One region of the Streptomyces sp. NPDC002566 genome, then DNA from elsewhere that is predicted to be linked to it. Evidence: riboswitches for the same ligand, from Rfam matches in the RefSeq annotation. Region 1 holds a riboswitch; each other region holds the start of a gene.
The links. Region 1 has a riboswitch for cyclic di-AMP ahead of ACFYXA_RS24195 (M23 family metallopeptidase). Riboswitches for the same ligand answer to the same signal wherever they lie in the genome.

Region 1 (7,806 bases):
GCAGACGGCGGAGGTCTTCCGGGACAAGGAAGGGGCGCGGTCCGCCGTGGTCGTGGTGCGTCACCAGCGGGACGTGGCGTCCGTCGTCACCGCCCTGCGGCGGGACGGGTTCTCGGCGTCTCCCGTGTCCGACAGGGTGCGGCACCTGCCGGGGCTGTTCGGGGCAGCGGACCTCGCCATGCGCGCGGGCGTGCTGGTTCTCGCGGTGGGCGCCGTGGTGCTGGGCGCGGTACGGGCCGGAGACAGCGTCCGGGGGCGGATCGGACAGTTCGCGGTTCTGCGGATCCTCGGATCCGGGCGCGGCGAGCTGCGGCGGATCCTCCTCGACGAGGCCGTGCTGACCGGCGGAGCGGCAGGCCTCGCCGGTGTGCTCGTCGGGGCCGGGACGTCGGCGGCGCTGGCGCGTCCGCTCAGCGGCCTGCTGGGGCTCCCCATCGCCCCGCTCGACGCGCTGCCGGGGCTCGGCTGGGCCGCGTCCACTCTGGTGTTGCCCGCCCTCGGGCTCGCGCTCGGCACTCTGCTCGGCAGTCGGGAGGCGCTGAGGCGTGATCCCTATCTGGTGGCGCGGGCGCACGGTGTGTAGGCGTCATGCGGTGGTGTGATCGTCGGGGTGGGGACCATCATGCTGCTTCGGTGGTCGCGTTCGGTGGGCTGCCGGCCGGCGCAGGTGGGGTCCGCTGACGAGGCCCGGCCGCTGAGCCGGACCCCTACGGGTGGAGGAGACGACGATGTGGCCACGGGTGGACGGCATGCGGGCGTTGGAGCTCGGCAGCCCGGACGAGATGCGGGCGCGGCTCAACTCCCTTGTGCTCGACGGGTCGAAGAGGGCCACGACCGGGCTGCTCGCGGAGTACGTGGAGGAGACCGAGGGGCTGGAGTACGTCGGTGAGCGCCTCGCGCTGGTCGACGTCGACGGTGTGCGTGTCGCGACCGTCGAGGTCACCGGCGTCGAGCGGACCGTCTTCGCCGAGGTGACCTGGGCGCACGCGGCGGCCGAGGGGGAAGGCGACGCCGACCTGGAGGAGTGGCGGGCGGGACACCGCCGATTCTGGGACTCCGAGGGCGCGCCGGTGGAGGAGGACACGCCCGTGGTGTGCCTGGCGTTCCGGGTCGTGGAGACGGTGTAGTCCCGCAGTACTACGGGGTTCAGCCGACGCTGAGTCCAGTGAGGCTCGCCAGTGGCAGGGTGTGCTGGGTCTGGAGGACCTTCGCCCGCAGGTAGCGGACGTTGTGCTCGGTGGTGAAGACGCCCGTCGGCACCCGGTCCAGGACGTCGATCCCCAGCGCCCGCAACTGGCCTGCCTTGTCAGGGTTGTTGGAGAGCAGGTCGAGCCCGGAGATGCCCAAGGCGCGCAGCATCTGGGCGGCGGCCGTGTAGTCGCGGTCGTCCTCCGGCAGGCCGAGCGCGGCGTTCGCCTCGTAGGTGTCCAGGCCCTGGTCCTGGAGGGCGTACGCGTCGAGCTTGTTGTAGAGGCCGATGCCGCGGCCTTCCTGGCGCAGGTAGAGCAGCACGCCGCCGCGGTCGGCGATGCGTTCGACCGCCTCGCGCAGCTGGGGGCCGCAGTCGCAGCGTGCGGAGCCGAAGACGTCGCCGGTCAGGCACTCGGAGTGCAGCCGGACCAGGGGGACGGGGCCGGGGTCGCCGAGGACCACGGCGACGTGCTCCTGGCCGTCGGCCAGGCCGTGGAAGGTGACCAGTTCGGCGTCGACGGAGTATCCGTCACCGAAGCGCAGCGGCACCCGGACTCGGGCTCGCGGGGTGGCGGCAGGGGTGTCGGGCATGCGGGTCCTCCCGGTCCGGGAAACGGATGCTTCAGATTTGAAGCAGATCGACCGAGCCTGACGCTATCCCATGCTTTAACTTTGAAGCAACCGGGACCGGTTGTGACGTGGGCCATGCGGGGCACGGGTGCGAGCGGCCGGCGTCACTCGTGCCCGGTCGGCCTCACTCGGTCCCGGTCGGTCTCACGCGGTCCCGGCCGGTCTCACTCGTTCCCGGAGCACGGCGACGACCGGCGGCGCCACGGGAGGTCCTCCGGCGCGCCCTCCTCGCCGTCGCCCTGGAGTCCCCGCGTGACCTGCGTGAAGATCTCCTCCAGTTGCCCCACCTGCTCCGGCGTGAGCCGGTCGAACAGGAAGGCCCGGACCGTGTCGACATGGCCGGGCGCCGTGTTCTCCAGGACCGTCATGCCCTCGTCGGTCAGGACCGCGACGCTTCCCCGCCTGTCCCAGCGGCAGTCCTCGCGCCGCAGCAGCCCGTCCTTCTCCAGCCGGGTGACCGCGTACGTCAGCCGGCTGCGGGTGATCTTCAGCCGTTCGGCGAGGTCCGTCATCCGCAGCCGGCGTTCCGGCGACTCGGAGAGGTTCGCGAGGATGGAGTAGTAGAGATGGGGCATGCCGGCCTCCTGCTGGAGCTGCCGGTCGATGGCGTCCTCCAGGAGGAGGTAGCCGGCGACGTAAGCGCGCCAGGCGCGCTGCTCCTCGGGGGTGAGCCAGCGGGTCGTCATGCCACCAGTGTAAGTTTGCTTCAAACTTGAACCAAGGGAGAGGTCGCGCGATGCCGTACCCGTACGTCCTGCTGTCCGCCGCCGTCTCCCTCGACGGCTACCTGGACGACACCGGCCCCGATCGCCTGCTGCTCTCCAGTCCCGCCGACTTCGACCGGGTCGACGAGGTGCGCGCCTCGGTGGACGCCATCCTGGTCGGCGCCGGCACCATCCGCGCGGACAACCCCCGGCTCCTGGTCAACTCCCCGGACCGCAGGGCTGCCCGGGTCGCTTCGGGCCGCCCTGAGTACCCGCTCAAGGTCACGGTCAGCGGCTCCGGCGAGCTGGACCCGGCGGCGAACTTCTGGCGCACGGGCGGCGAGAAGGTCGTCTACACCACCGACGAGGGAGCCGGGCGCGCCCGCTCGCTCGGCATCGCCGCCGACGTCGTCCCGCTCGGCCCCGCCCTGGACTGGCGCCGGCTCCTCGAACACCTGCATGACGTCCGGGGCGTGCGGCGCCTCATGGTCGAGGGCGGCGGGACGATCCACACCCAGCTCCTCCAGCAGGGCCTCGCCGACGAGATCCAGCTCGTCCTGGCTCCCCTCTTCGTGGGCGACGCGGGCGCGCCCCGGCTCTTCGGGCCCGGCGGCTACCAGGGCGGACGGCTGCGGCTGGTCGAGACGCGGCGCATCGAGGACGTCGTCCTCACCCGCTACGAGCCCACCGCGCCCGGCACCGGACCGCTGCCCGTCGCCGCCGACCGGCACTGGCTGGCCCTCGCCTGTGAGCTGGCGGCCGCCTGCCCGCCGTCGCGGACCGCGTTCAGCGTGGGCGCGGTGGTGGTGGCCGCCGACGGGACGGAGCTGGCGCGCGGTCACTCGCGGGAGGCCGGCGACCCGGTCGTCCACGCGGAGGAGGCGGCCCTCGCGAAGATCGACCCCGCGGACCCCCGGCTGGCGACGGCGACCGTGTACAGCAGCCTGGAGCCCTGCGCGCAGCGCTCCTCCCGGCCGGCCCCCTGCGCCCGTCTGATCCTGGACGCGGGCGTCCGCCGTGTGGCGACGGCCTGGCGGGAGCCGGACACCTTCGTCCGCGAGGCCGACGGCAGCGGGCTGCTGGCTTCCGCGGGAGTGGAAGTGCTGGTGCTGCCCGAGTACGAGGAGCGTGCCAGAGTTCCCAACAGCCACCTGACGGCACCCTGAGCGCGCCCCGGTTTCCGGCCCGCCCGGGCCCTGAGCGCCCCTGATCCGGGCGGTGGTCATTCGGGGTCCCGCGCATGGTCTACACTGGTGTCATACCGACGCGGGGTGGAGCAGCTCGGTAGCTCGCTGGGCTCATAACCCAGAGGTCGCAGGTTCAAATCCTGTCCCCGCTACTGAAGGCCGAGGGCCGGAACCCATTGGGTTCCGGCCCTCGGTGCGTCTCCCTCCGGAGGGCTACCCCGTGTACCGCCCGGGAGGGATGACTCCCTTGATCGCCGTCACATAGTGTGACCGCATGAGCGCCCTGCGCATGGCGTCCGGGCGCCCGTCACTTGTGGTGTCCGGTTCAGGAGTGACCCGTAGGGGTGGAGGGGCGGTCAACTCGCCCGTTTTTCACCGCTCATGGGGAGAACGTCCAGGCCAGAAATGTTGTTGATCAAGAAGAACGGCTTGGAAACATGCCCCTGCGTCTATTAACGTTCGATAACGCAGCGCGGTCGTCCCAGCCGACACAAGAGTCGGCTCCGTGCGCACGCGCCGAATCCCGCAAGGGAACCGGGGAACCACCACCATGGGGTGAATCACGCGAAGCCGCCGTATGACAACGGCCGGTTTACGCGCGTAGGAGACCTTCCCGCTCCGAACCCGTCAGCTAACCCGGTAGGCGACGGAAGGAAAGGAGTACGCCCGCGTGGCGTCCAACCGGCCTGCCGCAGAAGCCCCCTCCGTGCCCAGCCAGACGTTCGGCTATGGCAGCTACCGCACCGACGAGGGCCCCTGGGAGGAATGGAACCCCACCGCGGAGTCCGTTCGCCCGGTTCGCGGCCGGCATCGTGTCGCCAAGCAGCGCGGCGGACTCGCCCGTAGCTCCACGGTTCTCGGCGTCGGCGTCATAGCCGCAGTCGGCGGCGCCGGCATGGCCAGCGCCAACACCGGCAAGCCGCCGGTCTCCATCTCCATGCCGGACCTCCCCTCCGTGGGTTCCCTCATCTCCGACGATGACACCCCCCAGGAGAGCGCACCGGCCCTCGCCGCCTTCGGCAGCGTCACCGCCGAGCCGGTGGCCACCGCGACCGCGGACCAGACCGTCGCCGAGAGCACCGCCGACGCCGGCGAGGTGCTCCGCAGCCGGATCATGGCGCAGGCCGAGTCGCAGCAGACCCAGATCGAGGCCAAGGCGGCCGAGGCCGCCAAGGCGGCCGCCGTCAAGGCCCAGGCTGACGCCGCCGCGAAGGCCAAGGAGGAGGCGGAGGCCAAGGCCGCCGCCGCGAAGCAGAAGGCCGCCGAGGAAGCCGCGGAGAAGGCCGAGGCCGCACGCCTGGCCAAGCTCGCCGGCCAGTACACGCTGCCGACCTCCTCGTACACCCTCACCTCGACGTTCGGCGAGGCCGGCGCCTACTGGTCCTCCGGGCACCACACCGGGCTCGACTTCGCCGCCCCCACCGGCACCCTGATCAAGGCCGTGCACAGCGGCACGATCACCTCGGCCGGCTGGGACGGGTCGTACGGGTACAAGACCGAGCTGACCCTGGACGACGGCACCGAGATCTGGTTCGCCCACCAGTCCTCCATCAGCGTCAGCGTCGGCCAGAAGGTCACCACCGGCGAGGTCATCGGCCGCGTCGGCGCCACCGGCAACGTCACCGGCGCCCACCTCCACCTCGAGGTGCACCCCGGCGGCGGCAGCTCCGGCATCGACCCGGCGGCCTGGCTGCGGGACAAGGGACTCAACCCCTGAGGTTGTCCTGACGTTTGCGAACTCTTGGCCGGAGGTGCGGAATGCGCACCTCCGGCCTTCGCGTTGAAGTGAGGCATGACTTCTCTGCGCAAGCTAGGTTCCTCCGACCTCGAGGTCTTCCCGCTGGCCCTCGGGGGCAACGTCTTCGGCTGGACCGCCGACGAGGCGGCCACCTTCGCCGTCCTGGACGCCTACACGGCCGCAGGCGGCAACTTCCTCGACACCGCCGACTCCTACTCCGCCTGGGTCGAGGGCAACAGCGGCGGTGAGTCCGAGACGCTCATCGGCAAGTGGCTCCGTGCGCGCGGCAACCGCGACGACGTCGTCGTCGCGACGAAGGTCAGCCAGCACCCCGACTACCAGGGGCTGACCGCCGCCAACATCAAGGCCGCCGCCGACGCCTCCCTCCGCCGCCTCGGCACCGACCACATCGACCTCTACTACACCCACTTCGACAAGCCCGAGGTCCCCGTCGAGGAGATCGTCGGCGCGCTCGACGAGCTGGTGAAAGCGGGCAAGGTGCGGCACATCGCCGCCTCCAACATCTCGCCCGAGCGACTGCGCGCCTCCCTTGAGTTCTCCGACCGCGAGGGACTCGCCCGGTACGTGGCCCTCCAGCCCCACTACAACCTGGTCTCCCGCGACACCTACGAGGGCGCGCTGCAGGAGACCGCCGCCGAGGCCGGTCTCGCCGCCGTCCCCTACTTCTCGCTCGCCTCCGGCTTCCTCACCGGCAAGTACCGGCCCGGCGCGACGGTCGACAGCGCGCGGGCCGAGGGCGCCGCCAAGCACCTCGAGACCGAGCGGGGCCGGCGGGTCCTGGTCGCTCTGGACGAGATCGCCCGGGCGCACGACGCCGAGGTCGCCACGGTGGCCCTGGCCTGGCTCGCCGCCCAGCCGACGGTGGCCGCGCCGATCGCCTCCGCGCGGACGGTGGACCAGCTGCCGGCACTGCTCGCGGTGGGCGGACTGAAACTGACGGAGGCGGAGGTCGCGCGGCTGACGGAGGCTTCTGCGTGAGCGGTGCCGGAATGGCGTGAGCCGTGGCGGAGCGTCACCCCGTCTGAGGCGGGTGCCGTTCCTCGGGGCTCACCCGTAGGGAGTGTGGCCCGGGTGGGTCGGAAGCCCCGTGTGTCCTGGGGAGCCCGCGTGTCCTGAGGGCGCGGGGTGCCCCGGAGGGGCAGGCGCGGGGGGTCCGGCGTATCCGGGCCCGCCCACGGGTGCGGGCTGTCCCATGTGACCGGGCTGTCCGGCGTACCCGTGCTGTCCCGCGGGGCCGGCGGCGTGCGGGTGTTGGCCCCCGTACGACCCGTAGGCGCCGGGTGCTCCGTGCGTCCCGGGGCCGCCGGGCGCCCCGTGAGACCCGTACGACCCGGATCCGCCGGCTGCCCCGTAACCCGCGGGCGACCCGTAGCCCCCGTACGGCCCGGGTCGTACGGGTCCGGGGTGCGGGTACGGTCCCGGCACCGGGTGCCCGTACATCCCGTGGACCGGCCAGGGCGGCACGGTCACCGGTACCGGAGGGGCCGTCATACGGGCCGCGTGCTCCAGCGCGGGCCGGGCCACGTCCTTGCGTCGCCACAGCTCGTTCAGCAGCTCCCGTTCCCGGGAGACGAAGTCGGCGCCGGCCCGGCCGAGCCGCCCCCGGTGCCGCAGGAATGCCAGCGACGTCGCGTAGGCCTCGTACTGTGCGACCGTCCGCCCGGCGGGCTTGCCGAGGTGCTGCCGGGCGTACTTGCGGGCCAGCAGGCGCGCCCGCATCGAACCGAGCGCGTACGGCTCCGCCGGCGTGATCCAGCCGGCCGCCGCGTACGCGGGCAGCTCCTCGCGGACCGTGCCCAGCTCGCGCTGCCGCGTCCACACCACCAGCCAGGTCAGCACGCCGAACGCGGGCACCATGAACGCCCCGTACACCGCGAAGAAGCCCCACGCGCCGAGGACCGACGAGCCGTTCCAGAGGGCGTGCATGCCCATCGCGAGCAGCAACCCGCCCAGCGGGAGGAGGACCCTGCGCACCCGCCGCCCTTCCCCGGACAGCGCCGCGATGCCGAAGCCGATGCCGGTCAGGACGGTGAACAGGGGATGCGCGAACGGCGACATGATGACGCGTACGAAGAAGGTCGCCGCGGTCACGGAGGCGATGCCGCTGTCGCCGCTGAGCTGGTCGGTGCCGAACGCGGTGCCCAGGTAGAGGATGTTCTCGGTGAACGCGAAGCCGGTCGCGGTGACGCCGGCGATCACCACGCCGTCCACGAGCCCGGTGAAGTCCCGTCTGCGGAACAGGAAGACGAGGAGCACGGCCGCCGCCTTCGCGGACTCCTCCACGACCGGGGCTATCACCGTCGCGCCGAGGGTGTCCGCGCTGGAGGGGTCGGCG
Region 2 (7,806 bases), on a different contig from region 1:
GCAGTGGAACGCCGACGGCGGCGTCCCCGCCACAGGTGCCGAGGAGTACGAGCACCAGCAGGCCACCGCCGCCTTCGAAGCCGTCGCCTACGACGAGCCGGGCGCACACGACTACGACGAGCAGGGCGCGTACGACGAGAACGGCGCGTACGACGACGCTCTCGCCTACGACGACGGCGACCCCGCCGCCACCGGCGAGCTGGCCGCCGTCCCCGACGCCCCGCTCCTCGACGACCAGGAGGAGACCGCTCCGGCCCCCGTCTCCCGGGTCGCCGCCCGCGCCGCCAACCGCTCCCGCCGCCGCTCGCCCGTGAAGCGCTCCGCGCTCCTCACCGTGGCCGTGCCCTCGGCCTGTGTGATGGGCGTCGCCGGCATCGCCGCCGCCTCCGTCGGCACGCTGACCGGCGGTGACGACACGGAGACCACGGCGTCCGCCGCCGAGGCGCAGCCGGTGAAGCCGTCCGCCGCCAACAACAAGCTGGACGCCCAGCTCCAGACGCTGAGCGCCGAGGCCGACGACTTCGGCGACCGGGTCAGCCGCACCCAGGAGCGCATCGACCTCAAGGCGCAGCAGGAGGCCGACCGCAAGAAGGCGATCGCGGAGGCGGCCCGCAAGGAGCGGCTGCGCCCCAAGTACGCCCTTCCGGTCGCCGCGCACGGGCTCAGCGCCCTGTACGGCCAGTCCGGCATCAACTGGATGTCCCAGCACACCGGCATCGACTTCCCGGTCTCCTACGGCACGACCGTGATGGCCGCGACCGACGGAACCGTGCGCACGCAGTACAACGTCGCCTACGGCAACATGCTGATCCTGACGGCGAAGGACGGCACGGAGACCTGGTACTGCCACCTCTCCAGCTACCGCGTCTCCTCCGGCACCAAGGTGAAGGCCGGCGAGCCGATCGCGTACTCCGGGAACTCCGGCAACTCGACCGGACCCCACCTGCACTTCGAGGTGCGGCCGGGCGGAGGCAGCTCGGTCGACCCGCTTCCGTGGCTGCGCAGCCACGGTCTGGACCCGACGTAGGCGCCTGTCGGCACCACCTTTCGGTGAGCCCCCGCCGTGACGGACTCCGTCGCGGCGGGGGCTTTCCGTCATGTCAGAGCTTCTCCACCGGCGCGTACCGCAGCAGCAGCCGCTTGGGCTTGACGTCGCCGAAGTCGATCGTGGCCTCGGCGTTCGCGCCTGTGCCCTTCACGGCGACGACCGTGCCGAGCCCGAACTGGTCGTGGGTGACGCGGTCGCCGACGGCCAGGGAGACGACCGGCTTCTCCGCCGTGCGCCGCGTGGCGAAGCCGGACGCGCCGGCCGCCGAGGAGCGGGAGCGGGACGACGACAGCGAGGCCGCCACCGAGGACGCCGGGCCTCCGGAGGACAGAGGCGAGGTCGCGCCGGTGCGCTTCCAGTCGACGTGCGTGGCCGGGATCTCCTCCAGGAACCGGGAGGGCGGGTTGTACGAGGGCTGCCCCCAGGCGCTGCGCATCGCGGACCGCGTGAGGTACAGCCGCTCACGCGCGCGCGTGATGCCGACGTAGGCGAGGCGGCGCTCCTCCTCCAGTTCCTTGGTCTGGCCGAGGGCGCGCATGTGCGGGAAGACGCCGTCCTCCATGCCGGTGAGGAAGACGACCGGGAACTCCAGGCCCTTGGCGGTGTGCAGGGTCATCAGTGTGATGACGCCCGAGCCGTCCTCGTCCTCGTCGGGGATCTGGTCGGAGTCGGCGACGAGCGCGACCCGCTCCAGGAAGTCGGCGAGCGAGGCGGGCGTCTCGCTCTCCCCCGACTCCTGCTCGAACTCCAGGGCCACGGCCGCGAGTTCCTGGAGGTTCTCGATGCGGGTCTCGTCCTGCGGGTCGGTGGAGGCCTGCAACTCGGCCAGGTAGCCGGTGCGCTCGAGGACCGCCTCCAGCACGGTGGCCGGCCCCGCGCCCGACTCGACGATGGTGCGCAGTTCGTCCATCAGCACGTTGAACCGCTTCACGGCGTTGGTCGACCGCGCGGCCATCCCGTAGGCCTCGTCGACGCGCTTCAGGGCCTGCGGGAAACTGATCTTCTCGCGCTGGGACAGTGCGTCGACCATGGCCTCGGCGCGCTCGCCGATGCCGCGCTTGGGCACGTTGAGGATGCGGCGCAGCGGCACCGAGTCCTCCGGGTTGGCGAGGACCCGCAGGTAGGCCAGGACGTCCCGGACCTCCTTGCGCTCGTAGAAGCGGACGCCGCCGACGACCTTGTAGGGCAGGCCGACGCGGATGAAGACCTCTTCGAAGACACGGGACTGCGCGTTGGTGCGGTAGAAGACGGCGACGTCCTTGGCCTTCGCGTCGCCCGCGTCCGTGAGGCGGTCTATCTCGTCGGCGACGAACTGCGCCTCGTCGTGCTCGGTGTCGGCGACGTAGCCGGTGATGCGCGCGCCCTCGCCCGCGTTGGTCCACAGGTTCTTGGGGCGGCGGGACTCGTTGCGCTCGATGACCGCGTTGGCGGCGGACAGGATCGTCTGGGTGGAGCGGTAGTTCTGCTCCAGCAGGATCGTCGTCGCGTCCGGGTAGTCCTCCTCGAACTGGAGGATGTTGCGGATGGTCGCGCCACGGAAGGCGTAGATCGACTGGTCGGCGTCGCCCACGACGCACAGCTCCGCCGGCGGCACGTCGTACGTGCTCGGCGGCACGTCGACAGGGTGCTCGGAGGTGCCGACCAACTCGCGGACCAGGGCGTACTGGGCGTGGTTGGTGTCCTGGTACTCGTCGACCAGGACGTGCCGGAAGCGGCGGCGGTAGTGCTCGGCGACGTCGGGGAACGCGCGCAGCAGATTCACCGTCGTCATGATCAGGTCGTCGAAGTCGAGGGCGTTCGCCTCGCGCAGCCGCGACTGGTACATCGCGTAGGCCTGGGCGAGCGTCTTCTCGAAGCCGTCGGCGGCCTGGGCGGCGAAGTCCTCCTCGTCGACCAGCTCGTTCTTCAGGTTGCTGACCTTGGCGCTGAAGGACTTCGGCGGGTAGCGCTTGGGGTCGAGGTCCAGGTCGCGGCAGACCAGGGCCATCAGACGCTTGGAGTCGGCGGCGTCGTAGATCGAGAACGACGAGGTGAAGCCGAGCCTCTTGCTCTCGCGGCGCAGGATGCGCACGCACGCGCTGTGGAACGTCATCACCCACATCGCGTTCGCGCGCGGGCCGACGAGCTGCTCGACGCGCTCCTTCATCTCGCCCGCGGCCTTGTTGGTGAAGGTGATCGCAAGGATCTGCCCGGGGTGGACATCCCGCTCGGCGAGGAGGTGGGCGATGCGGTGGGTCAGCACACGCGTCTTGCCCGAGCCCGCGCCGGCGACGATGAGCAGCGGCGAACCGGCGTGGACGACGGCGGCGCGCTGGTTGTCGTTGAGCCCCTCCAGGAGCGCGGCGGCGTCGATGACCGGACGGGGGGCGCCGTCGCGGTAGTGGGCGTCCCGGTCCGGGGGCACGTCGAACTTCCCACCGAACAGATCGTCCGGAACCGACTCCGGAGTGTGATCGTCCTCGGGCGGAGGCGGGGGCTCCTCCTCGTGGCCGCGCGGGGCCTGGAGGTCCGCCAGGAAGCTGTCGTCAAAGAGGCTGCTCATCGCTCTCCGAGTCTAGGGTGCCGCACCGACAACCCGCCGCCGTCCCGGGAACATCACCACCTGACGGGCATGGACATGCGGGATCAATCGACCCAGAACATGAAAAAGGACATCGATCCCTCCGCATCGATCACGGAACGCCAAAGACCTGACCGAGAGTCACGGAAATGTATCGGGGCATATCACCCATCAACCTTCACAGGGGCCACAGCAGTTGGCTACCGTGCCCGGCAGGCCGTACGCCCCCCACCGGCGAACCCCGCCGGACCGCGCGGCCTCCGCCGAGTCCGGCGCACGCCCTCGCGGCCGCCGGAGCCGGGGACCCACCGAGAACTCGGGGTGAATCGGCCGCCCGCCCCGCAAGGGCGCGGCCGTAGGGCAACCCTTCCGAAGCACCCGCCCGAACCCGACAGCTGACCCGGTAGGCGGAGCACGGAAGGAGTCGCCTCCCTTGGCGTCGCAGCACCGCAAGCCACGCTCCCAAGGCACGCGCGCAGCGGGCATCCGCACCCCCGCCCTCGCCACCGCCGCCCTCGCCTCCGTGGCGCTGCTCTCACAGACGGCCCAGGCCGCGCCCTCCGCCGACGGCAAGCCGAGTCTGGAGGAGGTCGAGAAGAAGGTCGGCGACCTCTACCGGCAGGCGGAGTCGGCGACCGAGAAGTACAACGCCGCCAAGGAGAGGACGGCCCGGCAACGCACGCGCGTGGACGGCCTCCTCGACGACGTCGCCCGGCGCACCGAGAAGCTCAACGAGGCGCGCGAGGAGCTGGGTTCCTTCGCCGCCGCCCAGTACCGCACCGGCGCCTCCGCGCCGGACACCGCGACCTTCCTGCTCGCGGACACCCCGCAGGACTACTTCGACCGGACGCAGCTGATGGACCGGCTGACCAGCCGCCAGAAGGAGTCGGTCGACGCCTACGTCACCGAGCAGTCGGCGACGATGAAGAAGCGGCAGGAGGCGTCCCAGAGCCTTCAGACGTTCACCGCCTCGCAGAACGACCTGAAGACCGCCAAAGCCACCGTCCAGAAGAAGCTCAGCGACGCGCGCGTGCTGCTGTCGAGGCTCACGGCACAGGAGAAGGCGCGGCTCGCCGAGATCGAGAAGCGCAAGCAGCAGGAGGCCGCGCGCAAGGCGGCGGAGCTGGCGCGGCAGCAAGCGGCCGAGCGGGCGGCGGAACGGGCGGCGGAACAGGAGAGGAGCGCCGGCTCCTCCGGCTCGGACGCGCCGTCCGCGTCCTCGTCGCCCTCTTCGTCATCCTCGTCCCCGGCCCCCGACGCCTCCTACGGCACCAAGGCGGCGAAGGCGCTCGCCTACGCCCGCGCTCAGATCGGCACGCCGTACGTCTGGGGCGCCACGGGGCCCGATTCCTACGACTGCTCCGGGTTCACCAAGGCCGCCTGGAAGGCCGCCGGGGTCTCCCTCCCGCGCACCACCTACGACCAGGTCAACGCCGGCACGACGGTCTCCGTGGCCGACGCCCGGCCCGGCGACCTGATCTTCTTCTACGACGACGTCACCCACGTGGGCCTCTACATCGGCAACGGCATGATGATCCACGCGCCCAAGCCCGGGACGTACGTGCGCGAGGAGTCGGTGTTCTACGACGGGGAGTCCGCGATCCACAGCGTGGTCAGGCCGGCCTGAGCCGGGGCACGGGGGCACGGGGGCACCGGTCGGGTGTGCCGGGCCCTGCCCTGCGCGCCGCGTCAGGTCCAGAGGACCGCGATGAAGACGTTGGCCACGGTCAGCGCGCCGACCAGCCCGAACAAGGGCTTCTCCACGCTCTCCTCGTCCCGCTTCACATAGACGAGACCGAGGATCACGACCAGCAGGGCGAGCTTCACACCGATCTTGATGTTGTTGACGGCCTGGTCGTCCGCCTGGTTGAGGCCGACCAGGACGACACCGGTGACCAGCATCGTCGCCGCGCCGTGCAGCATCGCGGGGACGAATCGGGCCGTGCCCCGGCCCATCGCCTTCATCTGGGTGAGGAAGCCGCCGAGGAGCGCGGCGATGCCGATGATGTGCAGGCCGACGAAGAGATGGATGAGTACGTCCATGGAGCCGGATGCTAGTCAGCGGTGCGGTCGCCGCCCGACACCGGCCCACCCTCGCGCACACCCGGCCCGCCCCTCGGGCGCGTGTCGCATATATGCGCCGCATAGCAGCCCGCCGTCGGAATCCGCCCCGAAAGCGCCGCATCGGTCAGTGAAGTGCGCGGAACCGACGGCTTCGGAGCGGCCCGGCGATCATGTCCGGTCACCCTTCAGTCCACTGGTGTCACTTCCGCACATCTCGTTACCGACCCGACATCACCGGGCCTAGCGTCCTCCCCCAGGTGACCGGCTCCCCACCGCCGTCCGGACCAGGGACGGCAGTCGGCCACCACCGCCGAAAGTCCGGCGGCGCGTCCGCTTCCCTGAGCGGGCCGCCGCCGGACGCGTCAGCCGCTCCCCGCGGCCGTACGTCCGTCCGCTCCCCACGGCGGGCACGGGCCCCGCCCGGCCCCACCCGACGGCCGTACCGACGAGGCGGTCGTACGAAAGGACGTGCAGTCCCACGTGGCAGCGCACCGCAAGCCGAGACAGCGCTCGCTCGGCGGCCATACGGTCCGAACGGCGGCCACCCTCGCCCTCGCCGGCGCGGCGGGCGCGACGGCTTTCGAAGGGGCCGGCGTCGCCGCCCCCGAGGCCACTCCGGCGCAGGTGAAGGCCAAGGTCGACAAGCTGTACCAGGAGGCGGAGGCCGCCACCGAGAAGTACAACGGGGCGCAGGAGAAAGCGACGGCGACCGAGCGGCGGCTGAAGGGCTTACAGGACGAGGCCGCCCGCAGGGAACTGCGGCTGAACACGGCGCGCGAGGCGCTCGGCAACATGGCGGCCGCCCAGTACCGCGGCGGCGGCCTCGATCCCGCGATGCAGCTCTTCCTCTCCGACGACCCCGACGCCTACCTCGACGGCGCCGCCTTCGCCGAGCGGGCCGGCGACCGGCAGTCCGGGGCCGTCGCCCGGGTCCGCGAGCAGGTGCGCGAGGTCGAGCAACTGCGCGGCGCCGCGCGCGTGGAGCTGACCTCGCTCAAGAAGCGCCAGGCCGAACTGCGGCGGCACAAGAAGACGATCACCGGCAAGCTGGACGCCGCGCGCGACCTGCTGTCCCGGCTCACGGCGCAGGACCGGGCCGAGTTCGACGACGAGGGGACAGGCGGCGGCACGGGCCCGCGTGCCTCACGCGGCTCCACGGGCGCCCGCGACGCTCTCCCGGCCGCCGGCTCCGCCACCGCCAAGGCGCCCAACTCCCGTGCTGCGGAAGCCGTCTCCTACGCCTACTCCAAGCTCGGCAGCCCCTATGTGTGGGGCGCGACCGGCCCGAACGCCTTCGACTGCTCGGGGCTCGTCCTGGCCTCCTACCGCTCCGCGGGCGTCGCCCTGCCCCGCACGACGTACGCGCAGATCGACGCCGGCCGGCGTGTCTCGCGTTCCGAACTGCGCCCCGGTGACCTGGTGTTCTTCTACTCCGGTATCACCCACGTCGGCATCTACGTCGGCGACGGCAAGATGATCCACGCCCCCAACCCCTCGGCCCCGGTACGCGTGGCCCCCCTCGACGAGATGCCTTTCGCTGGGGCGACACGGGTGGTGTGAGAGCACCTGGGCGGCCGGGGCGGGGTGGCCGGGGTGCGACCCGATGCGGACCGACCGTCGGGTCTGCGTGGCATGGGCATGCGACGCGGTAGGTTCAGCGCGCGAAGCGAACGGCCCCGCGCCTGTACGTCGGCGTCGGGCAGACCGCCGTCTCGACCCAGCCGCTCACGCCCCTGGCCCGCTCGAAAGAGGCCCGATGTCTCCAGCCGCGCTGCCGCCTCCCCCGCCGCACATCCGGTCCTGGCCCGACCGGTCGGCGCTGTTGGCCGACCGGGAGCGGGCGCTGGCGGAGCTGCACGGGCACAGCCTCGGCGTGCACCGCGTCCTGCTGCTGTGGCTGGTGGCGCTCGCGGCGATCATCGGCTGGGCGCTGCTGGTCCTGCCGCTGAAGCAGTTCGAGGAGCATGACCCCACGGGCTTCCTGCTCGGCCCGGTCTTCGCCCTTCTCGGACTCGCCGCGCTGACCCCCTCCGTCGTCGCCGTCGCGCTCGCCGTGCGCCGCGACCAGCAGCTGCGCCGGCTCCTCGACGCCTGGCTCGCCCTGGACAGCCACCCGCTGTCCGACGCCCGTCTG
Region 3 (7,806 bases), on a different contig from region 1:
GGCAGCAGACTGCGGCCGCCCGGGGCGATGGCGCCGGTGGTGAGGTAGGCGGTGGCGGACAGTCCGCGTCCGGCCAGCGCGTCGGCGGTCGGGCCGGGCAGGTCGGCGAAGCCGTCGTCGAAGGTGAGCAGCACCGGCCGGGCCGGCAGCGGCACCCGCCCCGCGAGGTGGTCGGCGAGCGCGCTGATGGTGACGGGCGTACGGCCGCTGTCGACCACGGCGTCGAGATGCCGGCCGAACTCCTTCGGACCGACCGTGAACTCGGCGATCCAGTCCGGCGGGTCGTCCGTCACGGCGTGATACAGCAGCACCGGTACGGCGGTCATCGCGCACCTCCCGGCGGCGTGAACGGCCCGTCCAACGGCTCGTCCGCAGAGCGCCTCAGGGGGCCGACGAGTGCTCGTCGGGCGCGGAGATAGCCCACGGGGCCGTACAGCATCCCCCTGCGCTGCAGCCGCGACAGCCGCCGAGGCCAGGCGTGCGTCCGCTCGTCGTACCCCCCGGGCGCACTCCGCGCACCGGCTTCCACTCCGGTGCTCGCACCCACGAGAGCGCCGCCGCCCGCACCCGCGCGCGCCTCCGTCTCGGCCCCCGCCTCCCGGCCGGCCGTCAGCGTCCGGGCGTGGGCCAGCCCCCGGGGCAGATGGGCGAGGAACGCCGGGAGGAGGGAGGGGCGGTTGACCAGGAGGGCGGTCAGGTAGGCGGTGAGGCCGGCGCCGTAGCCGTACGCCTGGTTCTCCAGGTCGCGCCAGGTCTGACGGTGGTGGTGCCAGACCAGGGCCAGCGGCGTGTAGTGCAGTCGGTGGCCCTGGGCGAGGACGCGGACGAACCCGTACAGGTCGTCGCCCCCTCGGGCCGGGGTGCCGGCGCCGGTCGCCGGGTCGAAGCCGCCGACCGCGCGCAGCACGTCCGCCCGGAACGCCATGTTCGCGCCGGAGCCGAACCGGCCCGCGGTGAAGGGGAACAGCGGCTCGTCGGCGGGCGGGTCGTACGGGTCGTACGTCCGTGCCGTGAAGCCTTTCGCGAAGCCGCCGTGACTCTCCAGCAGCACCTGGGCCGGGGTGCGCAGCCGCGCGGGCAGGATCAGGCCGGTGACGCAGCCGAGGCCGGGGTCGGCGGCGAAGGGAGTGGTGAGTTCGGTGAGCCAGCGCGGGTCGGCCACGACGTCGTCGTCGGTGAAGGCGACGACCTCGCCGTGCGCGGCCCGGACGCCCCTGTTGTGCGCGACGGCGAGACCGGGCACCGGCTCGACGATGTGGCGCACCCGCTCGCCGTACTTGCGTTCGATCAGCTCCCGCGTGGTGTCCGTGGTCGGCGCGTTGTCCACGACGACGATCTCGAAGTCGGGATGGTCCTGGGCGAGCAGCGAGTCGAGCGCGTGCGCCAGCCGGTCGGTGCGCTCGCGGGTGGCGATCACGACGGTGGTGAACGGCACGGGAGGCGTGGGGGCGGTGGTGGACGGTGCGGGAGGCGCGGTCGGCGCCGGCCGTGGGCCCACCTGCTCCCGGGCCTGCGCGGCGAGAACGGTCCTGGGGTCGGCGCCCTCCGGGACCCGTCCGAGCAGAGTGCCGACCGGCCGGCCACCCCTCCTCACCAGGAGGAACACCTCGCCGTGCGTGACGGGCGGACTGCCGGGCCCGGGCCTCAACGACACCTCCCCACCGGCGTCCCGACCGACACCGACGTCCCCATCGGCACCAGCGTCCCCACCCGCGTACGCGTCCCCGTCGGGCAGATCCAGTTCGGCGACCTGAACCGGACCGATGTCCAGGAACCTTCGGATCTCCCGCTGGACACGTGGCGCACGCGACACGATGTGCTCCCCTCTCCCGAACCGCAGGCTCCTCCCCGTCAACCGCCCTCACCTCCCCCGGATCCGGCCCGCGCTCCTCAGCGCCCGGTTCGCCGCCGAGGCCAGCCTCGGCCGGCTGCGGACGAAGTGGTGGGCGCGGCGGGACGGCTCCCGGCTGAGCCAGTGCAGTGCGGCGCCCGCCCACGGCCGCGTCCACGCCCCCTCGTACACGGGCAGCTCGCCCGTTCTCAGCGAGTCCTTGTACTCGGCCGCGCCGCGCCCCAGATCCAGCAGGCCGATGCCTTCGGCGGCGGCCGCCTCCGCCATCCGCAGATGCAGCACCAGACCCGGCGAGTACTTCGCGAACGCCGGGTCGTAGGCGGGGAACCAGCAGGCCAGGACGGTCGTCGACCGCAGCCCGAAGTGGGCGGCGACGGGCCGCCCGCCGGCATAGAGGACGGACAGCGCGCCGGAGCAGTCAGGGGCGCGCGTCTCGGTCGCGAGCCGGTGCACGAGCCGGGTGATCCACTGCTGGGCGAACCGGTCCCGGCGCCCGGTGCGCCGGTACTGGGCGGACTTCCACGCCATGAGCGTGCGCAGCGCGGCGGGATCCCGCTCGTCGAACACGAACCGCAGCGGTCCGGCCTGCCGGCCGAGCCTGCGCTCCTTGGCGAGCGTCGTCCTCAGGAACTTCGGCGACTGTGCGCGCAGGACGGACTCGTAGGTCTCGTACCCCTTCTCCACGTCGATGACGTAGGAGGCGTACTCGGCCGCCGCGTACCGCGTGAACAGGCCCTGCTCCGCCTCCAGGTTGTCGAAGGCGAAGCTCGACAGGGAGCAGGCGCGCATCAGTTCGGCCGCGTCCAGCCGGAGCCCCGGGCTCAGTACGGCCCCCTGCGCGTCGCAGACGCCGTACGCGAGGGCCTGCCCCCGTCCCAGCGGGCCCCGCTCGTGGGGCAGGAAGCCGACCGGTTCGCGCCCCTCGTACACCACCGCCACACGCGTGCGCGGGCGCACGCGCCCCACTGCGTCGGCGAACTCGGGTTCCATGAAGGGGTTGCGTGGAGCGGTCGACGCCGCGCGCAGCGCGCGCCACCGCTCCCGTTCCCCCTCGCCGAGATCCTCCGGCTCCAGCACACGGATACGTCCACTGTTCAACCTGACCCCCCGATCAAGTCCCCCCGGACACTGTGGACGGTACCCCTCCAGACGGTGCGAGCGGTAGGTAGCGGACCATGTTGTTGCCAACCGGTGCAGAACCGCCCTTTCCCTCCCTGCGGAACGGTTGAATCGGCGGTGAGTTGAGGGTGTCCGGGATCCGTATTCTCTGGTCATGGCCGCACCTCACGCATATGCCGCGCGCTCCGCGTACACCCTCATCGCCACCGACCTGGACGGAACGCTGCTCCGCGACGACGACACGTTCTCCGACCGGTCGCTCGACGCGCTCGCACGGGTCGCGGCCGCCGGCGCCCGTCACCTCGTGGTGACCGGCCGCCCGGCACCACGGGTGCGGCCGCTGCTGAGGATCCTGCGGAGCAGGGGGCTCGCGGTGTGCGGACAGGGCGCGCAGGTGTACGACATCGCGGCGGACCGCCTGCTGTGGTCGGTCACCCTGGACCGGGAGCTGGCCGAGGTGGCCCTGGGCAAGATCGAGGCCGAGGTCGGCCAGGTGTACGCGGCGGTCGACCAGAACGGCGTCGACGGGCTGACCCTCATCGAGCCGGGCTACCGGATGCCGCACCCGACCCTGCCGGCCCTGCGGGTCGACTCGCGCGAGGACCTGTGGTGCGAGCCGATCAGCAAGGTGCTGCTGCGCCATCCCACCCTGTCCGACGACGAGTTGGCGGCGACGGCCCGCTCGGTGGTGGGTTCGCTCGCCACCGTCACCATGTCGGGGCCGGGCACGGTGGAACTCCAGCCGTCCGGCGTCACCAAGGCGACGGGACTCGCCCTGGCCGCCGAGCACCTCGGTCTGCGGCCTCAGGACACGCTCGCCTTCGGCGACATGCCCAACGACATCCCCATGTTCGACTGGGCGGCGCGCGGCGTGGCGATGGCGAACGCCCACCCCGAGCTCAAGGCGGTGGCCGACGAGGTGACGGCGTCGAACGAGGACGACGGCGTGGCCGTCGTCCTCGAACGACTCTTCCCCTAGACGCACGGACCCTGCGGGGCTACGGGTCCTACGGGGCTACGGGTCCTACGTGTCTACGGGTCCTACGTGTCTACGGAGCCCCGGGTACTGCGGGTCTCCGGGTCCTACGGGTACGTCTAGTACGCGCCGAAGACGTTGTCGATGGAGCCGTACCGGGCCGCCGCGTAGTTGCAGGCGGCGGTGATGTTGGCGACCGGGTCGTAGGGGTCGTACGCGGTGCCGGCGACGTGGTACGCGGCGAAGGTCGGGTCGATGACCTGGAGCAGCCCCTTGGACGGGGTGCCCTTCGCCGCGTTGGAGTCCCACAGGTTGATGGCGTTCGGGTTGCCCGAGGACTCGCGGATGATGTTGCGGTAGATGCCGTGGTAGGTGCCCGGGATCTTCTTCTCGGCCATGATGGCGAGCGACTGGCGGATCCACCCGTCCAGGTTGTTGGGGTAGCCGGCGAGCGTGGTCTCGGGGGCGGCGGTGGTGGCGGCCGAGGCGGTGCTCGCTCCGGCGACGGGGAGGGCGAGCGCGGCGACGCCGGCGCAGGCGACGGCGATGGCGCGGATGAAGCGGCGGCGGTGCTGAGCGGCAGCGGACATGGGGACGTTCCTCTCCGGCGCCTGCGGGGTGAGCTGTCGGGTTCGGGCGAGAGCTGCCCGGTCGGCGCCGTGGGGCACGGCGACACGACTTCACCCCGAGCCGGCCCGGCACGTGCGTGACGTACTCCGGTCCGGCGTTCTGCCTGAGTCCCCCGCTCCTGCCGTGCGCGAGTGGTTCGTCGATGGAAGTCGCCGGACGGCGGCAGGATGAGGCGTCTGTCCGGCTGGCCGGGAACGTATGCGAGAGCACATGTCCGAAACAAGTGTCGGAATCACGGAAAACCCCTATTGACCTTGGTCTGGTGTTTATGGGGCGCTTGATCCTTTGCATTCGGCAAGCGTCAACTCGCGTGACGCGGTGGGGGATCCAGGGGCTGGCGGATTCCCGCGCCTCCGGCGGTGAAGTGAGCCAACTCACCCGCGATGACAAGACCGACTAAATCGGACATCGGGTTCCAAGTCGCTTTTAAAAGGGCGTGAGCGGAATCCGATGGAATTAACGGAGCGGAATGTCTGATTTAGTGCCCAGGTTCCGATTTATTTGGCGGGCGTCGTGAGATTCGGCACATCGGGGGTCGTCGTCGGTCGGCGGGGTGGAGGGGAGTTTCCGGGGTACCGGCGCTTCGCGGGCCGGACGCGGCACCTCCCGGTCGGGCGACGTGGGGCCGGGGGACGTGGGGGCTTATCGGTGATCGAAACATGACCGGATACGCTGACTTGAGTGAGGTCGGCGACCTATCGACAAACCGTGTGAGCGCCAGCGGACACCAGCAGACAGGAGACCCCTCGTGACCGTCGTCGGGCCGTTTGGGCTGAGCGTGCGGGACCAGGCTCTGGAAGCCGATGTCCAGGCCGGATTGGCGGCTGTCGAGGAAGGCCTGTTCGAGGCCACCAAGAGTGCGGTCCCCTTCATCACCGAGGCCGCGCAGCATCTGGTGAAGGCGGGCGGGAAGCGGTTCCGGCCCCTGCTGGTGATGCTGTCGGCGCAGTTCGGGGACCGGCACGCGCCGGGCATCGTGCCGTCCGCCGTGGTCGTCGAGCTGACCCACCTGGCCACGCTGTACCACGACGACGTGATGGACGAGGCCGAGGTGCGGCGCGGGGTGTCCAGCGCGAACACGCGGTGGGGCAACTCGGTCGCGGTGCTCACCGGCGACTTCCTCTTCGCCCGCGCCTCCCACATCCTCGCCGACCTCGGGCCCGAGGCGGTCCGGGTGCAGGCGGAGGCGTTCGAACGGCTGGTCACCGGCCAGATCCTGGAGACGGCCGGTCCGACGGACGGCCGGGACCCGGTCGAGCACTACCTCGACGTGCTGGGCGGCAAGACCGGCTCCCTGGTCGCGGTGGCGTGCCGCTTCGGCGCGATGATGTCCGGCGCCGACGAGACGGTCGTCGACGTGCTCACCCAGTACGGGGAGCGGCTCGGGGTCGCCTTCCAGCTCGCGGACGACGTCCTGGACATCGCCTCGGACTCGCACGAGTCGGGCAAGACGCCCGGGACGGACCTGCGGGAGGGCATCCCCACGCTGCCGGTGCTGCGGCTGCGGGAGCGCGCGGAGCGGCTGTCGCTGCCGGAGGACATCGCGCTCTGCGAACTGCTCGACTCCGACCTCAGCGACGACGCGCGGCACGCGGAGGCGCTGGCCGCCCTCCGGGCCCACCCGGCGCTGGAGCAGGCCCGCGCGGACACCGTGCGGTACGCCAAGGAGGCGCGGGCCGCGCTGGCGCCGCTGCGGGAGTGCGAGGCGAAGCGGGCGCTGCTGGAGCTGTGCGACGCGGTGGTGCACCGGGCGGGGTGACGCCCCGCCACTCGAGGGCACGCGCCTCCACCCCCTGAGCGACCCCCCTGGGAATCCCTTCACCCCTGAGCGCCCCCCTGGGAATCCCTTCGCCCCTGAGCGGCCCCCTGGGAATCCCTTCACCCCGTCAGATCCCCCTCCGCCCCCTACGGGTACCCCCACCCGCTCAACCCCCGTGTCATACCGCAGGCGTACGCGTAGTTGCGCCCTCGGGTTGACGTATCGAGGCGGGTTGTTTGGTCATATGGAAACCACGGAAATCACCACCGCTCACCGATTCGGGTGAGAATGGCGGCTTGTGGTGGGGACCGTCGCACCCGAGATGACCAGCCGCCGCCGACGACGGAGGTAAGGCACACATGGCACCGTTCGCATCCGACGACCGCACGCACGCCGGGGAGGCCGACGACCTGCCCGTCGGACGACGCAAGGCCGTGCGGTACGTCGTCCCGGTCACCGTGGTGGGCGTCGCGGCGGCGACGATCGGGCTCGTCCCGGCGCTCGCCGACTCGGGCGACCCCGACCTGCCGAAGATCACCGCCCAGCAGCTCATCCAGAAGATCGCCGCCTCGGACGTCCAGCAGCTGTCCGGCACCGTGAAGATCACCACCGACCTCGGCCTGCCCGACCTGGGCGGACTGGAGAGCGGGCTGCTCTCGGGCGCCGCGGGCAAGAAGGGTGACGAGTCGTCCGCCGACCCGTCCGCCAAGCTCACCGAACTCGCCGCCGGCACGCACACCCTGAGGGTCGCCGCCGACGGCCCCGACCGGCAGAAGCTGTCGCTGCTGGAGAACGCCGCCGAGTACAGCGTCATCCACAACGGCAAGGACGTGTGGGGGTACGACAGCGCCTCCAACCAGGTCTACCACTCCACCGCCGAGGAGGGCCGCGACGGTCACGAGGCGGCTCCCGCCACGCCCAAGGACTTCGCCGACGAGGCCCTGAAGGCCGTCGACGACACCACCTCCGTGACCGTGGACGGCACCGTGCGGGTCGCCGGCCGGGACGCCTACAAGCTGCTCGTGAAGCCGAAGCAGTCCGGCTCGACCGTCGGCGCGATCAGCGTGGCCGTGGACGCGAAGACGGGGCTGCCGCTGAAGTTCACGCTCACCCCCGCCGCGGGCGGCGCCGCCGTCGTGGACGTCGGCTTCACCCAGGTGACGTTCGCCAAGCCCGCTCCCTCCACCTTCGACTTCACCCCGCCGAAGGGCGCGAAGGTCAGCGAGGGCGACGAGGACGGCCCGGCCGGACTCGAGGACAAGGCTCCCGGGCAGCCGGGCAAGGCCCCCGGGCACGAGGGCGGGAGGCCCGGCCTGCCGGGCAAGGCTCCCGAAGAGGGGCTCGGCCGGGACCTCGACGGCCTGAACGTCCTCGGCGAGGGCTGGACCTCGATCGCCACCTTCGACACCGGCGGCGAGGGCGTGCCCTCCGGCAAGACCCCGGAGGCGGGCGCCTTCGGCGGCTTCCTGG
Region 4 (7,806 bases), on a different contig from region 1:
CAGGCCCGCCGGTCCTGCACGGACTTCAGCGACCACAGGTCCAGCACCGGACAGCCGTGGCGGTCGGCGATGGCGCGGACGTGCCCGTTGTAGGTGGCGATCTTGCCGCGCAGGTGTTTGAGGACGGGGACGCCTCGGGTGTCGAACCCGGTCGTCACCATGACCGTGCCGCACACCGCGGTGAGTCGGGCGATCGCCCGCTCGAACCGCTCGGCGACCTCGTCGGGGTCGGTGCCGGGACGGAGGATGTCGTTGCCGCCCGCGCAGAAGGAGACGAGGTCGGGCGCGAGTTCGACGGCCCTCGGCAACTGGTCGGCCATGATCTGGTCGAGCAGCTTGCCGCGGACCGCGAGGTTCGCGTACCGGAAGTCGCCCTCCGGGCGCCGGTCCGCGAGCAGTACCGCGAACCGGTCGGCCCAGCCGACGAACGCCCCGTCGGGCCCGGGGTCGCCGACGCCCTCGGTGAAGCTGTCCCCCACCGCCACGTACGACCCGATCACTGATCTGCTGTCATTCTTCGAATCGTCTGCCACAGCAGTGCATGATTCACCGTCGAATGTGACCTACGCGACCGTAGGCAAGGGTTGACTGGCGGTGAGAAAGGACACCCCTAAAGAATTTGCCAATCAAGGAATAAGGGACCACACGCGGAAGTCGTCGATGCGGAAGTGGCTCCACGTGGTGCGGAACGCGAAGTGCCCGCCGGTGTAGGGCTCGGGGTCGGTGTGGTCGAACACGAGCCGCCCGTTGTTCCACCACTGGACGGTGGAGCCGTCGGACACGATGCGGACGTGGTTCGGCTCGCCCGCGACGAGCAGCGGCTCGGTGTAGTCGTACAGCAGCGGCCGTTCCCCCGGCCGGCCGACGTAACGGCGCATCCGGGTCGTGGTGTTGGAGTTGGCGCCGTAGCCGACGTAGTACGTCGTGAGGTGGTCGTACTCCGCGAGGGCGCCGCCCCTGGGCGTGGCGAAGAGGTCGTCCGGGGAACGGACGTCGACGGCGTTCCAGAAGTTGTTGAGGTCGGAGACGCGGTCGTTGGCCCCGCCGGCGGAGACGGGGGTCGCCGTGTACTGGAGGACGTACGGTCCTTCGAGCCGCTCCCGGTACCAGATCGTCGCGCCGGCGGGCACGTCCACCTCGAGGGTGCCCCGGGAGGCGGTGACCGTGCCGCCGTTCTCCAGTTCCACGGCCCACCGGCACAGGCCGTGCCGGAAGTCGTCGTGGGCGACGAGCCGACGGCACCGGGGCGCGCCGCCTGCGGGGGCGGCGTTCGCGGTGGCCGCGGGGGCGATCGCGGCAAGGGCGGCGCCGGCGGCCAGGGCGCCGAACGCTCTGCGCGAGGTCGTCATGGGGGAACGGCTCCTTCGTGACGCGCGGAGTACGGCGGACAGCGCGGAAAGCGCTTGCCCGCCGACGGGCGGAGCTCACTGTGCCCTCGCCCCGCCACCGCTGTCGACACCCCGGGAGCCCTGCCACGAGACCGCAATACGACGATCACGGACTCGTGGCGGCCACGGGGGCCCGTCAGCCGACGGAGACGCCGCGCGCGCGGAGGTAGGCGACCGGGTCGACGTCGGAGCCGTAGTCCGGCGTGGTGCGGATCTCGAAGTGCAGGTGCGGTCCGGTCACGTTGCCGGTCGAGCCGGAGAGGCCGACCTGCTGGCCGGGGAAGACGCTCTGGCCGGCCGAGACGGAGAGCGCGGAGAGGTGGGCGTACTGGGCGTAGTGGCCGTCGGCGAGCCGGATGACGACCTGGTTGCCGTACGCGCCGCCCCAGCCCGCGGAGACGACCGTGCCCGCGCCGACGGCCTTGAGGGTGGTGCCGGTCGGGACGACGAAGTCGACGCCGGTGTGGTAGCCGCTGGACCACATGCTGCCGGACATCCGGTACGGGGTGCCGACGGACGCGTCGGACACGGGGAGGCGGAAGCCGGAGACGTTGCCGCCGCCGCGGGTGGTCTGGCCGGCCGACGCCTTCGTGGCGGACCGCGAAGAGTGCGACGACTTCGAGGAGTGCGAGGAGTGCGAAGACTTCGAAGAGTGGGAGGACTTCGGGGCGGACGACTTCGAGGAGTGCACCGAGCGCGAGCTCTTCGACGCCGTGTCACCGGAACCGGCGGCGCCCGCGGAACCGGCCGCCGCCCGCTTGCCGATCGACAGCTTCAGACCGGGGTGGATGAGCGAGGGGTCCTCACCGACGGCCTCGCGGTTGTCGGCGTACAGCTTCTGCCAGCCGCCGCGCACGTGCTGCTCGTCCGCGATCCGGGAGAGGTAGTCGCCGGACCGGACCGTGTAGGTCGTGGTGTTCGCCGCGGCCGGGGCCTCGGCCGCGGCGGAGCGCTGCGCGACCGGGACGGTCTGCACGGGCTTGTCCGAGACGGAGGAGACGGACTGGGCCGCCGACTGGGCGGGAGCCGCGTGGGCGCCGGCGGCGCCTATGAGCGGGAGGGCGAGTGCCGCGCCGCCGGTGCCGGCGGCGGCGATGGAACGGCTGAAGCGCGGGGCCTTGGGACGGCGGTGCTTACCCTTCGCGGGCATGGCGGGTTCCTCTCCGGCGCCTGCGAGGTGAGCTGTCGGGTGCGGGCTGGAGATGCCCGGCCGCGCCGGAGCGCGGCTTTACCCCAAGCCTGTTCCGGAGACCGGAACAGGCGGTCGTGCCTGTGGGTCCCCCGCTCCTGCCGTGGACGGGTGAGTGTCTGCGGGTTCCGGTCGGCGGCAGGATTCGGCGTCCGTCCGGATTGGCGTGAAACCTAAGCGACCCGGACACGCGGCGACAAGCGACACGTGCCCCGGTGACGTCCGCGTCGTGATCCGCTGCGCCGCGCTCCCGTCACACTCCGTGCACCAGGTGACGGATTCTGCGGGAAACGCCCATGAAAACTCCACGAATTACGTGAACATGGCTAATGACGCACGGTCACGAATATGACGCTGCTCACGCCGCACCGTTCCAGCGCCCCTTATTCCAGACCGAGTTGAACGAAGAACTCCAATGCGGGTAGAGCGCTCAAATGCGACGCAGACGGACAACCGTCGCATCGAGGTCACCACGCAGTCCCGTGCGCAACCCGTGATGCAACAGCACCGCCCCTCGGTGCACTTCGCCCGTTTCGAGGCATTCGTACGACGCCTTCGGGTCCAGGCCGCGCAACCGCACCGCCGGCGCCGGCTCACCGTAGCGCTGCGCCTGGAGCCAGGCGAGGACGACGCTCTCGTCCCCGCGCACGTACTGCACCGCGCTCAGGCCGCCCTCGGGGGCGCGCAGCCGGTGGAGGTCGCCGTGCTGGACGAGGGGCCGGATCTCCTTGTAGAGATCCACCCAGCGCCGGGCCTCGGCGAGTTCCTCCTCGGTCCACTCGGACAGGTCGCCGCCGACGCCGAGCACTCCCGCCATCGCGCTGACGAACCGGAACCGCAGCGAGCTGACGCGGCCGTTGAGCTGGGTGTTGGGACTGTCGGTGACCCAGGCGGCCATCACCCGCGCGGGATGGATCTGACTGAAGCCGTGCTGGATGGCGAGCCGGTCCAGCGGGTCGGTGTTGTCGGAGGTCCACACCTGGTCGGTACGGCTCATGATCCCGAGGTCGATCCGCCCGCCGCCGCCCGAGCAGGACTCGAAGGCGACACCGGGGTGTGCCTCCCGCAACCGGTCCAACAGGGCGTACAGGCCGCGCACATGGTCCACCCAGAGCCGCTGCGGATACGGGTCGTCCGGCCAGCCGGCGTCGGTGAAGCAGCGGTTGAAGTCCCACTTGACGTAGTCGATCGGCGCACTGGACAGCAGGGTGTCGAGCCGCTGCCAGAGGTACTCACGGACGTCCTCGCGGGCGAGGTTGAGGACCAGTTGGTTGCGCAGTTCCGTCCGCTTGCGGCCCGGCTGGAACTGCACCCAGTCGGGGTGCGCCCGGTACAGGTCGCTGTCCGGGTTGACCATCTCGGGCTCGACCCAGATGCCGAACTGCATGCCGAGCGCGTGCACGTACTCGGCGAGCGGCTTCAGGCCCTTGGGGAAGCGGTCCGGGTTGGGCGTCCAGTCGCCGAGCCCCGCGTGGTCGCCGGTGCGCGCGCCGAACCAGCCGTCGTCGACCACGAACAGCTCGACGCCGACGGCCGCGGCGCGGCGGGCGAGAGTGGCCTGCTGCTCCTCGGAGATGTCGAAGTAGGTGGCCTCCCAGGAGTTGAACAGCACCGGCCGGTCGCGCTCGGCGTCGGGGATCACGTGGGCGCGCTGGTAGGCGTGCCAGGCGCGGCTGGCGCCCCCGAAGCCCTCGTCGGTCCACAGGCCGGCGAAGACGGGCGTGGTGAACTCCTCGCCGGGAGCGAGCAGCAGCAGGCCCGAGTCGTCGTGGCCGGCGCCGCCGGTGATCTGCACGCGCGCGTCGGGCAGTTGGGCGACGGAGATCCGCCAGGACCCGGACCAGCCCAGGGCGCAGCCGTAGACCTCGCCGCGCTCCTCGGTGGCGTCGGCGTCCAGGGCGACCCAGGGCAGGTGCTGGTGGCTGGTGTGGCCGCGGCGGCTGCCGATGACCTTCTCGCCGTAGGTGAGGGGCGCGCGGGTGAGCCGGGACTCCGCGGCCCAGCGGCCGTGCAGCTGGGACAGCCGCCAGCCGTCGCGGTCGGGGAGCGTCCAGACGGCGGAGTCGGCGCGCAGCAGCTCCAGCGGCTCGTCGCCCTGTCCGCCCTCGTGGCGAAGGGTCGTCCAGCGCTCCACGACGTCGCCGCGCATCCGGTAGTGCAGGGTGACGGCCAGTCGGCCGTCGCGGAAGCGCAGCCGCAGCTCGTCGCCCTCCTCGCCGGCGTCCGTCTCATGGCCGACGAAGGTCCACTCGGTGCCGCGCCGTCCGGTGGTGCGCACCGACAGGGCGGGCCGCACGAAGCGGGCCCCGCCCTCCACGGGGTACTCCTCGCGGCCGTCGAGGGGGGACTCGAAGGCCCAGTAGTCCGGCAGCGGGCGCACGGCGAGCGCCTGCGCGTCGGCGAGCTCGATCCGGGGGCCCCAGTGCAGGTGCACGAGCTCGTCGGTCTCGGTGACATGGACGGCGTAGCTGCTGGCGGGCCCGGAGAGGAGCCAGGTACGGCCGTCGGCGTCGGACTCGGGCATCAAACCCCCACTGATTCGAACAGGTGCGATCAATCGCCGACATCATCCGACGTCGAGGTTCACTGAGCAAACGTCAGGGGGGCGCTTCGCGGAACGGGGGGGACGTCGGAGGGGGTCGGCCTCGGGCGGACCGGGGGATGTCGAGTGAGCCGGGGCTGGGACGGGGCTGGGCGGACGCCGGCTGAGCGGGCCTCGGGCGGACCTAGGGGACGTCGGATCTGCTGGGCCTTGTAGGGAGCTCGGCGGACGCCGGGACGGCAGCGGCAGCACTCCGTGGAAGGCGCGGATTCGTCGCCGGGTGCGGGGTGCGTTGTGGCTCGTCGCGCGGTTCCCCGCGCCCCTGAGGCCTGCCTCGTAGGAGGCGGGAGCGCTCGTGAGCGGCCTCATGGCCGGGGCCCGCGGCGCGCGAGCCGGGCTCGCACGCACCTGGCAGGAGCCGCGTGGGCCGGGTGTCGCGCGGGGCAAGGAAGACCCGGCGGGACGCCCGGCCTCCGTGCCCGGGTCGGCGGCGCGTGAGCCGGTCCTCGCAGGGGGTCGGGCAGGTCCCGCGTGAGCGGCGGCCTCGGGACCCGGCCCGCCCGGCGCGTGAGCCGGGCTCACGTGGGCCCGGTGGACGCAGGGTCAGCGGCTGCCGGGGGTGTGAATCGATGTCGTATCGTCAAGGAAGTTCCGTCGGGCACCGAGCCGCGCCGACGGGGACCGACCGGGAGGGAGCCCCCGTGACGCAGCAGATCCCGTCGACCGAGCCCGAGCTGGCCGGGGTGCGCAACTTCCGCGACGTGGGCGGTCTGCCGACCGCCGACGGCCGCAAGGTGCGGCGCGGCGTGCTGTTCCGCAGCGGCCACCTCGCGCACGCGACCGGCGAGGACGCCGCGTTCCTGGCCACCCTCGGCCTGCACACCGTCTTCGACTTCCGCAACGCGGCGGACCTCAGGCTGGAGGGCCCGGACGTCGAGCTGCCGGGCGTGCGCAACGTGAACCTGCCGCTCTCGGACCCGGCGGACGGCGCGGAGTTCTGGAAGATGGTCCGTGACGGCGACATCGAGCAGCTGCGCCAGATCCTCGGCGACGGCAAGGCCGCCGGCCGGATGATCGCCTCCTACCGCTCGATCATCACGCAGCGCACGGCCGAGCACTCCCGGGTGCTGCACGCGCTGGCCGAGGACAGCGTCCCCGTGCTGATGCACTGCGCGGCAGGCAAGGACCGCGCCGGACTGTCCGTCGCGGTGACGCTGCTCGCAGTGGGCGTGGAGCGCGACGCGATCCTCACCGACTACCTGGAGTCCAACGCCAAGCACCGCCGCTACAAGGTGCGCCGCAGCGGCACCTCCGCGGACGCCTACTCCCCCGAGGTCATGGAGCTGCTCGGCCCCCTGTTCGACGCCCGCGCGGAGTACCTCTCGGCGGCGCTGGAGACCATCGAGACGACCTGGGGCGGCGTCGACGCCTACCTGGAGCAGGGGCTCGGGCTCACGGAGCAGACCCGGGAGCGGCTCCGGGAGCGGCTCCTCGACTGAGGGGCCCTCGCCCCGCCCCTCCGGGCGGCCCCGCTACTTCGCCCCGACCTCGAACAGCAGCCAGATGAACGCGGCGAGGAGGTGCCCCACGGCGATGTAGATGATCAGGCGGATCCAGAGTCCGCGCGGGAACCTTTCCTCGATGTCACTCATGACGTCTCTCCAGGGGTGGGGCCGAGGCACAGGGCGGCCGTCGGGCTCTGCAGCAGGGTGTGGACGAAGAGCAGGTCGACCCCGTCGGGGTCGCCGGCCGCGATGCGGTGCGGGGTCAGCGAGTCGAAGTGGGCGCTGTCACCGGGTCCGAGGCGGTGGGTGGCGTCACCGAGCCGGAGCACCAGCCGGCCGCGCAGGACGTGCAGCCACTCCTCCCCGGGGTGGACGCGCACGATGTCGCCCTGGGAGCCGTGGGGGACGTGGACGCGCAGGGCCTGCATGCCCCGACCGGACGCGCCGGCCTGCCAGTACGTCCAGCCGCCCGCGCGGGTCGGTTCCATGTCGCCGGCGCGCACCACGGCGTCCCGGTCGGCGGCCGTCTCGCCCAGCAGGTCGGAAACCGTCGTACCGTAGACACGGGCGAGTGCCAGCAGCATCGGCAGCGAGGGCTGTCGCCGCCCGGTCTCCAGGCGGGAGAGATGGGCGGGCGAGAGCCCGGCGGCGCGGGCCGCGGCCTCCAGGGTGAGACCGGCCAGGCGGCGCAGGGAGCGCAGCCGGGGCGCGACGACCGGCAGGACGTCGCCCTCGCCCTCGCCGGGTTCGGCGTCGGAGGGTGTCATGCCTCCATTCAGCCCCAGTTTTGCCTCGGTGGCAAACTTCTTGCCTCAGAGGCAAAAGCTCACCGCTCGGTGACCGCCTGCTTGACGAGGGTCTTGCCGAAGTCCCACATCAGCCCGCCCCCGTTGTGCGCGTCGTCCATCACCTCGGTGAAGGCGGCGACGAACCGGTCGACCTCCCGCTCCCCGATGACGAGCGGCGGGATCAGCTTGATCACCTCCAGGTGGTCGCCGGAGACCTGGGTGAGGATCCGGTGCCGCTGGAGCAGCGGTACGACCACCATCTGCGCGAACAGCCCCTTGCGGGCGGCCTGGAGCATGGCCCACCGGCTCCGCAGCTTCAGCGACTTCGGCCGCCCGAACTCGATGCCGATCATCAGCCCCCGCCCGCGGACGTCGGCGAGCAGCTCGTACTCGC

Region 2: linked by a shared signal. The riboswitch ahead of ACFYXA_RS19950 (NlpC/P60 family protein) and the one ahead of ACFYXA_RS24195 (M23 family metallopeptidase) in region 1 are both predicted to bind cyclic di-AMP.
Region 3: linked by a shared signal. The riboswitch ahead of ACFYXA_RS20820 (transglycosylase SLT domain-containing protein) and the one ahead of ACFYXA_RS24195 (M23 family metallopeptidase) in region 1 are both predicted to bind cyclic di-AMP.
Region 4: linked by a shared signal. The riboswitch ahead of ACFYXA_RS03750 (peptidoglycan DD-metalloendopeptidase family protein) and the one ahead of ACFYXA_RS24195 (M23 family metallopeptidase) in region 1 are both predicted to bind cyclic di-AMP.

The regions. Positions count from the first base shown of each region.
Region 1 covers NZ_JBIARD010000006.1:17,141-24,946, reverse strand. The annotation lists gene ACFYXA_RS24225 (FtsX-like permease family protein) at 1-583, shown strand, start outside; gene ACFYXA_RS24220 (ASCH domain-containing protein) at 729-1,127, shown strand; gene ribA (GTP cyclohydrolase II) at 1,147-1,782, opposite strand; gene ACFYXA_RS24210 (MarR family transcriptional regulator) at 1,986-2,507, opposite strand; gene ACFYXA_RS24205 (dihydrofolate reductase family protein) at 2,558-3,691, shown strand; tRNA gene ACFYXA_RS24200 (tRNA-Met) at 3,791-3,864, shown strand; cyclic di-AMP (ydaO/yuaA leader) riboswitch at 4,217-4,375, shown strand; gene ACFYXA_RS24195 (M23 family metallopeptidase) at 4,383-5,429, shown strand; gene ACFYXA_RS24190 (aldo/keto reductase) at 5,505-6,449, shown strand; gene ACFYXA_RS24185 (PrsW family intramembrane metalloprotease) at 6,519-7,806, opposite strand, start outside.
Region 2 covers NZ_JBIARD010000004.1:620,696-628,501, forward strand. The annotation lists gene ACFYXA_RS19940 (M23 family metallopeptidase) at 1-1,027, shown strand, start outside; gene pcrA (DNA helicase PcrA) at 1,101-3,590, opposite strand; cyclic di-AMP (ydaO/yuaA leader) riboswitch at 3,888-4,033, shown strand; gene ACFYXA_RS19950 (NlpC/P60 family protein) at 4,042-5,235, shown strand; gene ACFYXA_RS19955 (hypothetical protein) at 5,298-5,651, opposite strand; gene ACFYXA_RS19960 (C40 family peptidase) at 6,153-7,232, shown strand; gene ACFYXA_RS19965 (hypothetical protein) at 7,429-7,806, shown strand, end outside.
Region 3 covers NZ_JBIARD010000004.1:794,652-802,457, reverse strand. The annotation lists gene ACFYXA_RS20840 (polysaccharide deacetylase family protein) at 1-326, opposite strand, end outside; gene ACFYXA_RS20835 (glycosyltransferase) at 323-1,813, opposite strand; gene ACFYXA_RS20830 (GNAT family N-acetyltransferase) at 1,862-2,950, opposite strand; gene ACFYXA_RS20825 (HAD family hydrolase) at 3,126-3,950, shown strand; gene ACFYXA_RS20820 (transglycosylase SLT domain-containing protein) at 4,067-4,537, opposite strand; cyclic di-AMP (ydaO/yuaA leader) riboswitch at 4,541-4,684, opposite strand; gene ACFYXA_RS20815 (polyprenyl synthetase family protein) at 5,326-6,336, shown strand; gene ACFYXA_RS20810 (outer membrane lipoprotein carrier protein LolA) at 6,696-7,806, shown strand, end outside.
Region 4 covers NZ_JBIARD010000001.1:869,197-877,002, reverse strand. The annotation lists gene ACFYXA_RS03760 (SGNH/GDSL hydrolase family protein) at 1-500, opposite strand, end outside; gene ACFYXA_RS03755 (DUF6250 domain-containing protein) at 627-1,349, opposite strand; gene ACFYXA_RS03750 (peptidoglycan DD-metalloendopeptidase family protein) at 1,525-2,538, opposite strand; cyclic di-AMP (ydaO/yuaA leader) riboswitch at 2,543-2,701, opposite strand; gene ACFYXA_RS03745 (alpha-galactosidase) at 3,008-5,101, opposite strand; gene ACFYXA_RS03740 (tyrosine-protein phosphatase) at 5,821-6,618, shown strand; gene ACFYXA_RS03735 (DUF6126 family protein) at 6,652-6,771, opposite strand; gene ACFYXA_RS03730 (XRE family transcriptional regulator) at 6,768-7,391, opposite strand; gene ACFYXA_RS03725 (aspartate aminotransferase family protein) at 7,451-7,806, opposite strand, start outside.